One region of the Mycobacterium sp. E3247 genome, then DNA from elsewhere that is predicted to be linked to it. Evidence: predicted binding sites of a transcription regulator. Region 1 holds the regulator's gene; the other holds the start of a gene.

What was found. Region 1 encodes LexA, which represses DNA repair genes until DNA is damaged. Its sites were predicted from a motif close to CGAACANNTGTTCG; they were not measured.
Region 2: the regulator LexA is predicted to act here: its motif matches at 6,120-6,133, upstream of cofD (2-phospho-L-lactate transferase).

What each region holds. Positions count from the first base shown of each region.
Region 1 is NZ_LZJG01000045.1:2,862-9,516, forward strand. It holds gene A9X04_RS02010 (alpha/beta fold hydrolase) at 1-547, shown strand, start outside; gene A9X04_RS02015 (PhzF family phenazine biosynthesis protein) at 594-1,280, shown strand; gene A9X04_RS02020 (peroxynitrite isomerase) at 1,302-1,787, opposite strand; gene nrdR (transcriptional regulator NrdR) at 1,837-2,301, opposite strand; gene A9X04_RS02030 (LysM peptidoglycan-binding domain-containing protein) at 2,388-2,882, opposite strand; gene lexA (transcriptional repressor LexA) at 3,173-3,871, shown strand; gene A9X04_RS02040 (LGFP repeat-containing protein) at 3,895-6,150, opposite strand.
Region 2 is NZ_LZJG01000091.1:1,828-8,482, forward strand. It holds gene A9X04_RS04855 (sugar phosphate nucleotidyltransferase) at 1-399, shown strand, start outside; gene A9X04_RS04860 (endonuclease domain-containing protein) at 507-1,361, shown strand; gene A9X04_RS04865 (NUDIX hydrolase) at 1,408-1,944, opposite strand; gene A9X04_RS04870 (class I SAM-dependent methyltransferase) at 1,941-3,530, opposite strand; gene A9X04_RS04875 (coenzyme F420-0:L-glutamate ligase) at 3,541-4,881, opposite strand; gene cofD (2-phospho-L-lactate transferase) at 4,878-5,879, opposite strand; gene A9X04_RS04885 (WhiB family transcriptional regulator) at 6,232-6,570, shown strand; gene A9X04_RS04890 (metallopeptidase family protein) at 6,595-6,655, opposite strand, start outside.

The DNA.
Region 1 (6,655 bases):
GTTGTTGCGCCTGCCGATGGTGCTGCCGGCCGTCCAGATCCTCGGGCGGGTGCTGGGCACGATGCTGGGCAGTACGGGACTGGGCCGCGACCTGCCCAACATGTTGCGGATCCTCGACGATCTGCCGGAGCCGACGGCCTCGGCGGCATTCAGCCGGACGCTGCGTGCGGTGGTGGACTGGCGCGGACAGATCGTCACGATGCTGGACCGCTGTTACTTGACCGAGGCCATCCCGGTCCAGATCGTCTGGGGCGCCAAGGACTCCGTCGTCCCGGTAGGGCATGCGCAGATGGCCCACGCCGCCATGCCCGGCTCCCGGCTGGAAATCTTCGAAGAGTCCGGCCACTTTCCGTTCCACGACGACCCGGCCCGCTTCATCGACGTGGTCGAACGCTTCATCGACAGCACCGCGCCCGCCGAATACGATCAGGCCGCCCTGCGCGCGTTACTTCGCAGTGGCGGCGGCGAGAAGGCCGTCAGCGGCCCAGCGCCCACCCGCGTCGCCGTGCTGAACGCCATGGACTCCGACGAACGCAGCGCCACCTGAACCACCTTGATCGGTGCGGCCGCGCGCGGGGTCGTACAGTCGGGCCATGGGTATCGACGTCACTGTGTTGCGGGTGTTCACCGATCCGTACGGCAATTACGGCAATCCGCTGGGCGTCGTGGATGCCGGCCAGGTCGAACCCGCGGACCGGCAACGGCTGGCGACGCAATTGGGCTACAGCGAAACGGTTTTCGTCGATCTTCCCGCTGCCGGGTCAACCACCGCGCACGCCAGCATTTACACCCCGATGATCCATATCGCGTTCGCGGGGCACCCCACCGTCGGCGCGGCGTGGTGGTTGCGGGAGAACGGCACGCCGATCAACACGCTGCAGGTGTCGGCGGGCCTGGTGCAGGTGAGTTACACCGCCGACCGGACCGGAATCAGCGCCCGCTCGGAGTGGGCGCCCGAGGTCGCCCTCCACGAATTCGGTTCGCCCGACGAACTTCTCGCCGCCGACCCGGGGGATTTTCCCGATGACACGGCGCACTACCTGTGGGCCTGGACGGACCGGGCCGACGGTTCGCTGCGCGCCCGCGTGTTCGCCGCCAATCTCGGCGTGCGGGAAGACGAGGCGACGGGTTCGGCGGCGATGCGCATCACCGATTACCTCAGCCGCGACCTCCACATCACCCAGGGCAAGGGATCGATCATCGACACGACGTGGAACGCCGAAGGCTGGGTGGGGGTGGCCGGCCGCGTCGTCAATGACGGTGTCCGGCATCTGAACTGACCCCCCGGCCGGGTTGCGCGCTCAGCGCTGCCGGTGCAGCACCGCGGCGAGGTGGTGCTGCAGGGGTTGCGCGACCGCACCCATCCGCACCGAGTACGACAGCTCGTCACCGTCGACGCGGAAGGACCGGCCCAGCGAGGTGACCTCCTTGGCGGTCGGGGTGAGCCCGACGTCCGTTGTGGAGAGCTCGATTTCGATCAGCGTGCCGGTGACCGAGTAAGTGCCCACCTCGATCTCGGTGATGCCGCTCGGATGGGCCAGCACCAGTTCGACGTGACCGGGCTGCGGCACGCGAAGGTATCCGGTCTCGGCGTGCAACGGCTTGCCGTCGGACGCCGCCCTGGTCTTTTGCGCGTACGCCAGAAACGGCTTACCGACGTGCGTGAAGACCACTTCTTCGAGGTAGTCGAAGGGCTGGATCGTCGGGTACTCACCCGACCCCCGGCCGGCCCAGGTTCCCAGGAGTGGCGCCAGGGCCTCGAGATCGGGATGCAAGTCCACGGGCATGAAACCGAGCCTAGCCCGGTGACGATCCGGGCCGGCACGGCCGGGAGGGTCAGCTCGGCGTGGTGACCTGGCGGTGTTCGCGCAGCGCCTGGATCTCGCGTTCGAAATCCTCCGCGGACTCAAAGGATCGGTACACCGACGCGAACCGCAGGTAGGCCACTTCGTCCAGGTCGCGCAGCGGGCCGAGGATGGCCAGGCCGACCTCGTGACTGGGGACCTCCGGCGAGCCCGCGGCGCGCACGGTGTCCTCGACCTGCTGGGCCAGCAGGTTCAGCGCATCATCGTCGACCTGTCGGCCCTGGCAGGCCCGGCGGACCCCGCTGATGACTTTTTCTCTGCTGAAGGGTTCGGTGACGCCGCTGCGTTTGACCACGGCCAGGACCGCGGTCTCCACGGTGGTGAAACGCCGTCCGCACTCGGGGCACGAGCGGCGGCGCCGGATGGCCTGCCCCTCATCGGTTTCCCTCGAGTCGATCACCCGGGAATCGGGATGACGACAGAAGGGGCAATGCATGAACGCTCCTTCGCCGTGCCGACAACCAGGTACCGCAGCACTTCGAGCGTACCCGTGCGCCGACCTGCGCGGGCGGAGCCCAGGCGTCAACCGATGGGGGCGATCAGGGTCTGGCCGGCGACCACATTCGGCGAGTTCATGTCGTTGAGTTCACGGATGCGGTCGGCCACCTGCCGGGCGGGGGCGTCGGGAGCCACCCGGTGGGCGACGTCTTGCAGCGACTCCCCCGCCTCGACGCGCACGACGGCCAAGCGGTCCGGTACTTGCGCGGCCGAATTCCCGGAGTCGCCGTTGAGCACCTGGCCGACGTTCCCGACCAGGCCCAGCCACAGAGTGATCGCACCGGCGGCCAGCGCCAGCCAGATGGTGGTCGCCACCGTGACGGGCCGCCTGCGATGAGGCGCGCCCGACATCGCGACGCCGGTGCCGCGGTAGCGAGCGGGCGCGCCGGCCGGCCGCGCCGGACCGGGGCGGCGCGAGCGATCCAGCCCGTCCCTGCCGTAACGAAGACCCGGGACCGGTCCGTTGACCGGACGCCGGGGGCTGCTGGTACGCGGCGCCAGCGTGTGGATGGTTGTCATCTGCGTTCCTCCGGTCAACTTAATTCGCTCAGCTGTTCGACTGTATCGCTCGTGTGTTCGAAATCCGAACATGTGAGCGAAGCGTGTCGCACGAGTCGAACGCTAGACCACGCCACCGACAAGTCCGTGGTCGCTAGAGCTGACATGCGGCTGAAATACCCGATCCGCCGAAGAGTTACACCTTTGTGATTTAGGACTTCGGCGCGGTTTTCCACCCTCGAGGCATCGGCACGACACGCCAGTCGAACACATGTTTGATTCTTGGGCGCGGTGGGGTTACATTCAGTGCCATGAGCGACAGCAACGACACCTCATCGGCCGGGTCGGACGGCCGGCTGCACGCGGTCGATTCATCGCTGACCGAACGGCAACGCACCATCTTGAACGTCATTCGCGCGTCGGTCACCAGCCGTGGCTACCCGCCGAGCATCCGGGAGATCGGTGACGCCGTCGGCCTGACGTCGACGTCGTCGGTGGCGCATCAGCTGCGCACGCTGGAACGCAAGGGGTACCTGCGCCGCGACCCGAACCGCCCCCGCGCGGTCGACGTCCGCGGCGCCGATGACGACGTGGCGGCGCCGGCCACCGAAGTCGCCGGCTCGGACGCGCTGCCGGAGCCGACCTTCGTCCCAGTCCTCGGGCGCATCGCGGCCGGTGGCCCCATCCTCGCCGAGGAAGCCGTCGAGGACGTGTTTCCGCTGCCGCGCGAGCTGGTGGGCGAGGGCACGCTGTTCCTGCTCAAGGTCGTCGGCGACTCGATGATCGAGGCGGCGATCTGCGACGGCGACTGGGTGGTCGTGCGGCAGCAGAACGTCGCCGACAACGGCGACATCGTCGCCGCCATGCTCGACGGGGAAGCCACCGTGAAGACGTTCAAGCGCGCGGGTGGTCAGGTATGGCTGATGCCGCACAACCCGGCGTTCGATCCCATACCCGGTAACGACGCGACCGTGCTGGGCAAGGTCGTCACGGTGATCCGCAAGGTCTAGCCCCGTACCGGGTGTCGGCAGGCTCAGTCCGCCTTGACGAACCCGTTGGCCTGCGCCACTTCTTCGCTGGCCAGCCAGATTTCGGCGAGCGTGTCGTGGTAGAGCTCGCTGACGGGCGTGTAGTACAGCCCGAAGCGGGCGCTCGCCTTGATCGGGTATCCGTCGGGCGCCTGGTAGGGGTCGTCGAGCGGTAGGTGGATGGTCGGGCGCCCGCCCGGGCCGAGCGCCACACCGCTGTCGTCGTCGTCGACGGCCGCGTGCCGCCCGCCGCGCTGCTCGGACGCCCCGACGGCCGCCGCCTCGGGCGCGACGGCTTCCGGGGCGGCTACCTCGGCCTCCGACACGTCCGCCGGGACGCGGGGCACCGCGACGTCAGGATGCTCGGCCTCGGACTCGGGAGCGGGCTCGGGGGCGGGAGCACCGCCCTCGAAGCCGGCGTCGGGAGGCGTGTGGGGAACGGCGACATCGAGGTATTCGGCCTCCACGTAGTCGCCGTCGGCATGGTCGGCTTCGGGGTAGGCGGACCCGTGCTCGTCGTCGACGTACCCGCCTTCGGCGTAATCCGCGTCGGCGTAATCGGATTCGGCGTACTCGGATTCGGGGTAACCGGCCTCGCCTTCGGGGTAACCGGCCTCGCCTTCGGGATAACCGGCCCCGGATTCGGGGTAACCGACTTCGCCCTCGGGGTAACCGGCCTCCGACAGGGCCGCCGGCGAGACGGCGGAGAAGGAGTCGGTGTCGACCGCGTCGGGGTCCTCCTGCTCGAGCCCGAAAGGACCCTCGTCCGCGTCACCCCGGCGCCAGCTAACCCGCCCGGCCGCCTCAGCATCGGGGGCTGCGGGCTCGTGGGCGAAGTGCTCGGTGGTCGCGTCCTCGTGTCCCCACTGCTGATCACCGACGGCGTCGTAGCCGACATCGAGGTCGCGGTCGGGCTCGTAGCCGGCGTCGTCACCGGCCCGACGCCGGCGCCAGCGGAAGGCCACCAGCCCCGCCAACACGATCAGCACCAGCACCGGGATGACGGCCAGCAGCCACCACGACTGCCAGGTGAACTTCTTGGGGTGCGTGGGCATCGCCGAGCTGCTCGGCTGGTTCTGGCCCGACACCTGCAGGCCGGACAGCAACGGCGCCAGGTTGGCCGGATCCGTGCTGAACGTGTTCTTCGCCCGGTTCCACGAGATCTTGCCGCCGGCGAACTGTTGGGAGACGACGTCGCCGTCGACGGCCTGGTCGCCGACCGGCGCCCCCAGCTTGCCGGTCGGTCCGCGGAGCTTGTCCCACGCGGCCTTCATGGCCCCGCGGACCACGAAGGCGCCGTGCTCCGAGGTCCAGAAGATCACCGGCTTGTCGGCTCCGGAGAAGGTGACCATGCGGCTGGACGGGATGCCACCGTCGGACTCATTGGCGGTGGGGAAACCCAGGTCGCTGCCCGCCGGTCCGCCGAGCGACTCGTACTTGGCCAGGATGTTGGTTTCCACGGCGTTCGCGCCGGTGGCGGGGCTGAAGTACACCTTCCCGTTGGCGAAGTCCTGGACGATGCCGTCGCCGCCAATCGGATACTGCGCGCCCTTCTTGACCCCCAAGGCCCCGTTGGGGCCGCCGGCCGCGCGCCATGCCATGTTGATGGCCGCGGTGGGATCGATCGCCACCTGCAGGCCCTTCAACTGGTCGGCCAGGGCCGGCGGCTCGGTGCTGAACTGCTTAGTCTGCCTGTTCCATGACACCTGACCGCCGCTGAATTTCTGGGCGGACACCTCGCCGTTGTACGTTTCGTCGCCGACCGGGACTCCGAGCACGCCGCCCGAACTGCCCAGCTTGTCCCAGGCGGCGTTGATCGCGCCGCGTACCACGAATGCGCCGTGGTCGGGCGTCCAGAAGATCACCGGCTTGTCGCTGGCCGAGAAGGTGACCACGCGGCTGTCGGGGCCGGCGAGGCCGGGTACTTCGTTGATGGCCGGGAAGCCCAGATCGCTGCCGGCGGGGCCGCCCAGCATCTCGTATTTGTCCAGGATGGGCCCGTAGGCGAATTTCGCGCCGGTCGCCGGGGTGAAGAACATCTTGCCGCCGTCGAAGTCCAGCGCGAAGCCATCGCCGGCGGGATAGACATCGCCCTTCCGGGCGCCCAACGGTGATGAGTCGCCGCCGGCCTTCTCCCAGGCCGCCATCATGGCCGCCTCGGCGTCGCCGATGGGCGACGCCGCCGCCGGTGGCGCCAGCAAGGCAGCGGCCATTGCTGCAGCGGCCAAGCTGACCAGCGCGCTCCCGACCAGCCTGCGCATGTGACCTCTCTGCCCGTTCACCAAGCCTCCCAGCCGACGGCTATTCCCCTATCAGCGGCTGCGCCCGTTCCGCACAGCCGGCGAGCGGGCCGCAGTTCGACCGCGGAGAAACGACCACGTTCCGAACCGCATTTGCGCCGGGCTCGCATAACTTTGCTCCAGCCAACGAAAAATGCGAAGTCAGATCACGAATATTACAAAAACGGATACCACGCCGATGTCGAAATGATGCCGAGCCACGCTCAAATCGCGACCGGATCCCCCGTCGCTCACGCGACGTTGGGCTAATCGCGCCGAATCCCGAACCCGACGATCGCCTGCGCAATGGGGCACGCCCGCCGCGGAAAGCAGCGATTCGGCGCTCGAAGGACTTGCCGAACTTGACCAGGTCCTCGGCGCCGTCATGCTTTTCGGCGTGGCGATGGTCATTGCCCGGGCGGCATACCCAAAACACATGTGCCGACGGTACGTGAAGCCATTAACTCTTCAACGATCCACCCGAAAA
Region 2 (6,655 bases), on a different contig from region 1:
GACTTCGTCCGGGGATCGGCGGACCTGGTGCGCGGCATCGCGCCGTCGCCGGCCCTGCACGGCCACCGCGGCGAGCAGCTGGTGCACGACGGCGCGGCGGTGTCGCCGGGCGCGGTGCTGGTCGGCGGAACCGTCGTCGGGCGGGGCGCCGAGATCGGACCCGGCGTCCGGCTGGACGGCGCCGTGATCTTCGACGGCGTCAAGGTCGAAGCGGGCAGCGTGATCGAGCGCTCCATCATCGGCTTCGGTGCGCGCATCGGTCCGCGCGCGCTGATCCGAGACGGCGTGATCGGTGACGGCGCCGACATCGGCGCGCGCTGCGAGTTGCTGCGCGGCGCCCGCGTGTGGCCGGGGGTGTCGATTCCCGACGGCGGCATCCGCTATTCCAGCGACGTCTAGGTCGCCTCTTTTCGCCGAGATCGACGCTACCGTGCCGTCCACTCGAACTTCTTCGCGCTGGCGTCGATCTCGGTGAGCCTGTCGGTGGTTGCGTCCACCATCTCCTCATGGGGGAGGTGTTCTCGGGCAGCGATGCGATCGCGGCTGCCGCATTGAACGAGTACCAGCTGCGCCGGTGGTATAGGCCGATCTTTCGCGACGTCTACATCCCGAAGCGGCAGGAGCCGTCGTTGGATGACCGCATCTTTGGCGCCTGGCTCTGGTCGCGCCGGCGAGCGGTGATCGCGGGAGCCGCGGCATCCGCACTCCACGGTGCGCGGTGGGTGGACTCGGACACGCCCGTCGAGCTCGTCTCGAAGAACGCCCGGCCCCAGCGCGGGCTGATCGTCCGCAACGAGACGCTGGCCGACGACGAAGTGACCGTCGTCAAGCGGCTGCCGGTGACATCGGTTGCCCGCACCGCCTTCGATCTCGGCCGCCACCTTCCGCGCAGCCAGGCGCTGGCGCGCCTCGACGCGCTGATGCGTGCCACCCCATACTCATTCGAAGACGTCTCTATCTTGGCGAAGCGGTACAAAGGCGCTCGCGGTCTGCGACGGCTGGCGGAGGTGCTGCCCCTGGTCGACGGCGGCGCGGCCTCGCCCAAGGAAAGCTGGCTGCGCCTGCTACTCATCGAAGCCGGCCTACCGAAACCTACTACGCAGATACCCGTCAACCAGGGCTGGCGATTAGTCGGTGTGCTCGACATGGGCTGGGAGGACTACATGGTCGCGGTGGAGTACGACGGCGACCAACACCGCACGGATCGAAGGCAATATGTGCGCGACCAGTGGCGCCTAGCCAAACTCGCAGAGATGGGCTGGGTCGTCATCCGTGTGATCGCCGAGGACAAGCCTGATGACATTCTCAACCGCGTGTCTCGGGCTTTGGCCCGCCGCGGATATCACCGAGATCGACGTTAGCGCGTGGACTACTCGCACTTTTCCGCGCTAGCGTCGATCTCGGCGGCTAAGGGCGCGTGGCGCGCCCGACCAGGTATGCCAGCGCGTGGTCGGCGCCGTCGGGCAGCGCGTCGGCGGGCCACCACCGCAGGTCCTCCGACTCGTCGCTGATCGCGATCCGCGCGCCGGCCGGCGCGTGCGCGACGAACTGCAGATCCAGGTGGCGGGTGGGCACGCCCAACGAGCAGGTGACCGGGTGGACGTGGATGGCGGCCAGCCCTGGCTCGATGCGCAACCCGTCGACGCCGGACTCCTCGGTGGCCTCGCGCAGCGCCGCGGCGACGACGTCGCCGTCGTCGTCGTCGCAGTGGCCGCCCAGCTGCACCCAGCGGCCCACGCGGGGGTGCAGGGTGAGCAGCACCTGCGAACCGGTGTGGTCGACCACCAGCGCTGAGGCGGTGAGATGGCCCGGCACGCACGCCCGGCGGCAGGCGTCGGGACGGGCGAGCACGAAGGCCAGGACGGCGTGCCGCAACGCATCCTGCGCCGGATCCGGGGCCTGCCAGTCGGACAGCAGCGAGATCGCCGAGTCCCGGACGCTCACCGAGAACCCCGCCGCGTCCGGCGATCCCGCAGCGAGACCCAGGCCGCGCGGCACCGCGTCACCGCTCCCGGCGCGAGCCCCAGCCCGTCGATCAGGACGTGGCGGTCGACGAGGTCGAGCGCCTTGTTGATCTCGTTGGCCTTCAACAGCAGATCGACGTCACCGGCGAGCCCGGGGCCGGCGAGCGCCGGCGGGGGGATGGGCAGCTGCTCGGCTTCCCGGGGCTCCAGCTCCAAGATGCCCCCGCCGTAACTGCGGCCGAGGATTTCGGCGAAGGCGAACGTCACGCTGTTGTGGAACACCGCGGCCAGCGCGGCGGGGTCAGTCTGGGGGTCCACCCCGGCGGCGAGCCGGACCCGGTGCACCGTGTCGGTGCTGGTCGCCGCGGCGGCGTTGACGGTCAGCCGCGGCGTCAGGTGGATCTGGCGCAGCAGGAACAGGTCGGGCATCCACAGCGAGGGCGTGGTCCACCACGGCTTGCGGATCGAGCACTTGTAGCCGCGGTCCACCCCGGCGGCCGCACCGGCGTCGATGTGCGCGGCCAGGGCGGCGTCGGCCGGCTCGCACGGCGCGTTGAGCAGCCAGCCGCGGTGCCCGGCGGCGACATCGCCCGCCCGGCAATCGGTGTCGTAGAACAGGCCGGACAACTGTGCGCTGCGCGAGACGAGCGGGACGCAGTGGGGCAGCAGCCCGAGTGCGCGGGCCTGCGCGTCGGTGAACGTGAAGAAGCTGTTGCGTCCCGTCACGATGCCCACGTCGACCTCGGCGACCGACCCCAGCCGGGTCATGGCCGCCGACGCCTTGAGCGTGCGCAGCAGCCGGATCGCGGCCGGGTCCAGGAAGTAGGTGGTCCACTTCTCGTTCTCGTGCAGCAGCGCGGGCGCCGATTCGACGCCGAGGTCGGCATCCGCGAGCGCATCGGCGTCGGCCAGGTCGACCGTGCGGACCCGGGCGGGCCCGCGACCGGCGATCGCGCAGAACAACACGACCTCCTGCAGGATGCCGTCGAACACCAACCGCCGGAACGTCACCAGCGTGATGTCGCTGAATCGGCTCAGCAGGAACTCGCGCAGCTGCGCGGCGTAGGTGACCTGAAGCAGCTCGGCGGGCAGCACCAGTCCCACCCGGCCGCCGTCGCGCACCAGCATCGAGCTCGCCACCACGAAGGGAACCCAGGCGTTGGTCAGCCGGGTGGGCCGCAGGCCCGCGCGCCGCATCAGCTCCAGCGCGGGGGCGCGCTGTTCGGCCGCCCAGTTGCCGAATCGGATGTAGGGCGGATTGCCCGCGACCCCGTCCCAGCCGCCGGGCTCGGTGGTGGCGAGCCAGGTGAACAGGTTCGCGGTGTCGACGGGAGCGAATTGCCGTGCCGTGGCCGCCTCTTCGGCGACGAGCTCGACGCCGTGGATCCGCCCGCCGAGGGCGGCCAGCTCGCGCAGGATGGCGCCGTCGCCGCAGGAGGGTTCCAGCACGCGCGGTCCGGCTTCGCGCACCCAGCGGGCGAGGAACCGGGCCACCGCCGCCGGCGTGTAGTAGCCGCCGCGGGCCTTCTCGGCGGAGGCCGCCGCCTTGCCCGCGAACGTCTTCATTCGGCAAGTATCACTTGCGGATCAACAAATCCCCGGCGTCCGCCGGGTCGCGCGGCCCGGCGGGTTCTTCGGGGTAGCCGATCGCGACTGCGCCCAGCGGCTCCCAGTCGGCGGGCAACTCCAGCTCCGCGCGCACCAGGTCGGCGGCGAAGATCGTCGAGCCGATCCAGCAGCTGCCCACCCCGCGCACGGCCAGCGCCACCAACAGGGCCTGCACGGCCGCCCCGACCGCCACGGTGAACATGGTGTGCTCGGCGTCGGTGCGGGCGGCGTCGGGATACGCGTGCGCGCCTTCGGGAACGAGCATCGGGATGACGACCTCGGGTGCGTCGTAGAGGATCTGGCCGCGCGCCACCCGGCGTTCCACCGAGTCGGCGGGCCTGCCGTCGCCGGCGAGGTCGGCGCGCCACTTGTCTTTCATGCGGTCCAGCAGCCGCGGCCGCACGCCGTCCGTGCGCAGCCAGACGAACCGGACCGGCCGGGTGTGGTGCGGGGCGGGGGCGGTGAGGGCCTCGGCGACGGCGGCTTCGATCAGCTCGGGCGCCACCGGCTCGGCGCTGAACCGGCGCACCGATCGGCGCAACAGCTGCGCCTGCCGGCGGCCCGCGTCGAGGGCCTCGGCGGTGCCGAGCCAGAACAGGTCTTCCTCGCCGGGCCGCAGCAGTCGCCGCGCGGTCGAGCCGTCGTCGGACACGGCAAGGCCGCGCACCACCGCCACCGGCATGGCGGTCAATTTGCCCTTCACCAGATCGGCCGCCGCGGCGACCTCGTCGGCGACCGCGATCTCGGTGACCACCAGTTCGTTGCCGTGTCGGTCGACGCTCCCCGAATAGCCGTGCAGCACAGCCATACCGGCCGACCCCACCGCCGCGTCGATCTGGCCGTTGCGCCAGGCGCGGCCCATCGTGTCGGTGATGACCACCGCGACGTCGACCCCCAGTCGTTCGGCCAGGCCGGCGCGCAGCGCCGCGGCGCTGCCGTCGGGGTCGACCGGCAGCAGCGCGAGTTCGTCGCGGCCCACGTTGGATCCGTCCACGCCCGCGGCGGCCTGGATCAGGCCGATGCGGTTCTCGGTGATCAGGGTGCGGCCCTTGCGCGCCAGCACCCGCACCGCCTCCTGCTCGACCAGCTTGCGCCGGAGTTGGTCGCGCTCCTCGGCGTCCTGCGGCGCGGGCACCAGCCGGCCCTCGCACTTCGACACCACCTTGCTGGTCACCACCACGACGTCGCCGTCGCGCAGCCAGGGGGCGGCCGCGGCCAGCGTCGCGCTCAGGTCGTCGCCGGGGCGGAACTCGGGAAGCCCGGCGACGGGCAGGATCTCGATCGCCGCGCCGGTGCCATGTTCGGTCACAGGTTCACGCCCGCGAGGTCGAGCCCGGCGCGGACCATCTCGGCCGTCGCCTTCGGGTCGGTCATCAGCAGCGGCACGGCGCGCACCGCGACGCCATCGATGTCCGCGTGGTCGCCCTCGTGCACCAGCCAGCAATCCAGGATGCCGGTGCCACCGCGCGCCCCGTAATGCCGGCCGACCGCCTCCGCGGTGGAGTCCACCCCGACCACCGACAGGCACGCATCGGCCATGCCGCGCAAGGGTTTTCCACCGATGATCGGCGAGTACCCGACGACCGGGGCGGTCGTCGAGCGCAACGCCGCGCGAATGCCGGGCACGGCCAGGATGGCGCCGACGCTCACCACCGGGTTGGACGGCGCCAGCATGATGACGTCGGCGTCGGCGATGGCGGCGACAGCTTCACTTGTGGCGGTGGCCTTTTCGGCGCCGATGAAGGCGAAGCTGTGTGTCGGCACGTCGGCGCGATAGCGCACCCACCACTCCTGGAAGTGGATCGCGCGCCGGGTGCCGTCGTCCGGATCGGTGATCACCACGTGCGTCTCGCAGCGGTCGTCACTAGCCGGCAGCAACCGGGCGCCGGGTTGCCAGCGATCGCACAGCGCCGTGGTGATCTGCGACAGCGGGTAGCCGGCGCCCAGCATCTGGGTGCGCACCAGGTGGGTGGCGATGTCGCGGTCGCCGAGTCCGAACCAGTCCGGCTGCACGCCGTAGCGCGCCAATTCCTCTTTGGCGTGCCAGGTTTCGTCGCGGTGACCCCACCCGCGCTCGGGGTCTACACCTCCACCTAAGGTGTACATGCAAGTGTCCAAGTCCGGGCAGACCCGCAGTCCATGAATCCAGGCGTCGTCGCCGATGTTGACGATTGCGCTAAGTTCGTGGTTGCCGGCTCCCGCGTCTGGGTGCTGTTGCGTTGCGAACTGACCCAGCCCGAGTAACTGTTGAATCCCCAGCAGGAAGCGGGCGCCGCCAACCCCACCGACCAGAACGGTGACCTTCACGTGGACGACAGTACTGCCCGACGACTGTGTGGTGGCCGGCCCGTTACGCGGCCTTTAAGCATAGTTGCGGGCGGTGTGATCGACACGCCGAATGAGCAAAACAACGGAAACGCCGTAATTCGGTCACGAGATGGTATGGAAATGCGCCGTAATGCTTGACCCGGCAGATCAACCCGTGTCTAATCACAACAGTGTCATTTCCCGGTTGGCCGGCCGGTTCCGGTGTCGCAGACCGAGATTCGATCACTTGTTCGAATTGTCTGTACACATCAGAAAAGTGGGAACCACTCACTCCCCCAATCAAATTGAGGAGGCGGACGACCGTATGTCTTACGAACATCTTCGAGGAGTCATGGCGAGCACGCCGCACACCCCCATCGTCTCGGCGCCGGTTCGGCCGGCCCGGCCGCACCTGACCGTGGTTCCCGATGCGCCAGTCGCATTCGAGCCCGAGCCGATGCCGGCCCCCGTCGCGGACCAGTGGCAGGACCGGGCGCTGTGCGCCCAGACCGACCCCGAGGCCTTCTTCCCGGAGAAGGGCGGCTCCACCCGCGAGGCCAAGAAGATCTGCCTGGGGTGCGAGGTACGCCACGAGTGCCTGGAGTACGCCCTGGAGCACGACGAGCGCTTCGGCATTTGGGGCGGCCTCTCCGAGCGGGAGCGCCGTCGCCTCAAGCGCGGCATCATCTGACGCCGCGCACAACGTCTTTCGGCGTCATTCGTCGTCGATCGTCGGGTCGATGACCGACGGCTCGACATCGAGGTAGATGGCCACC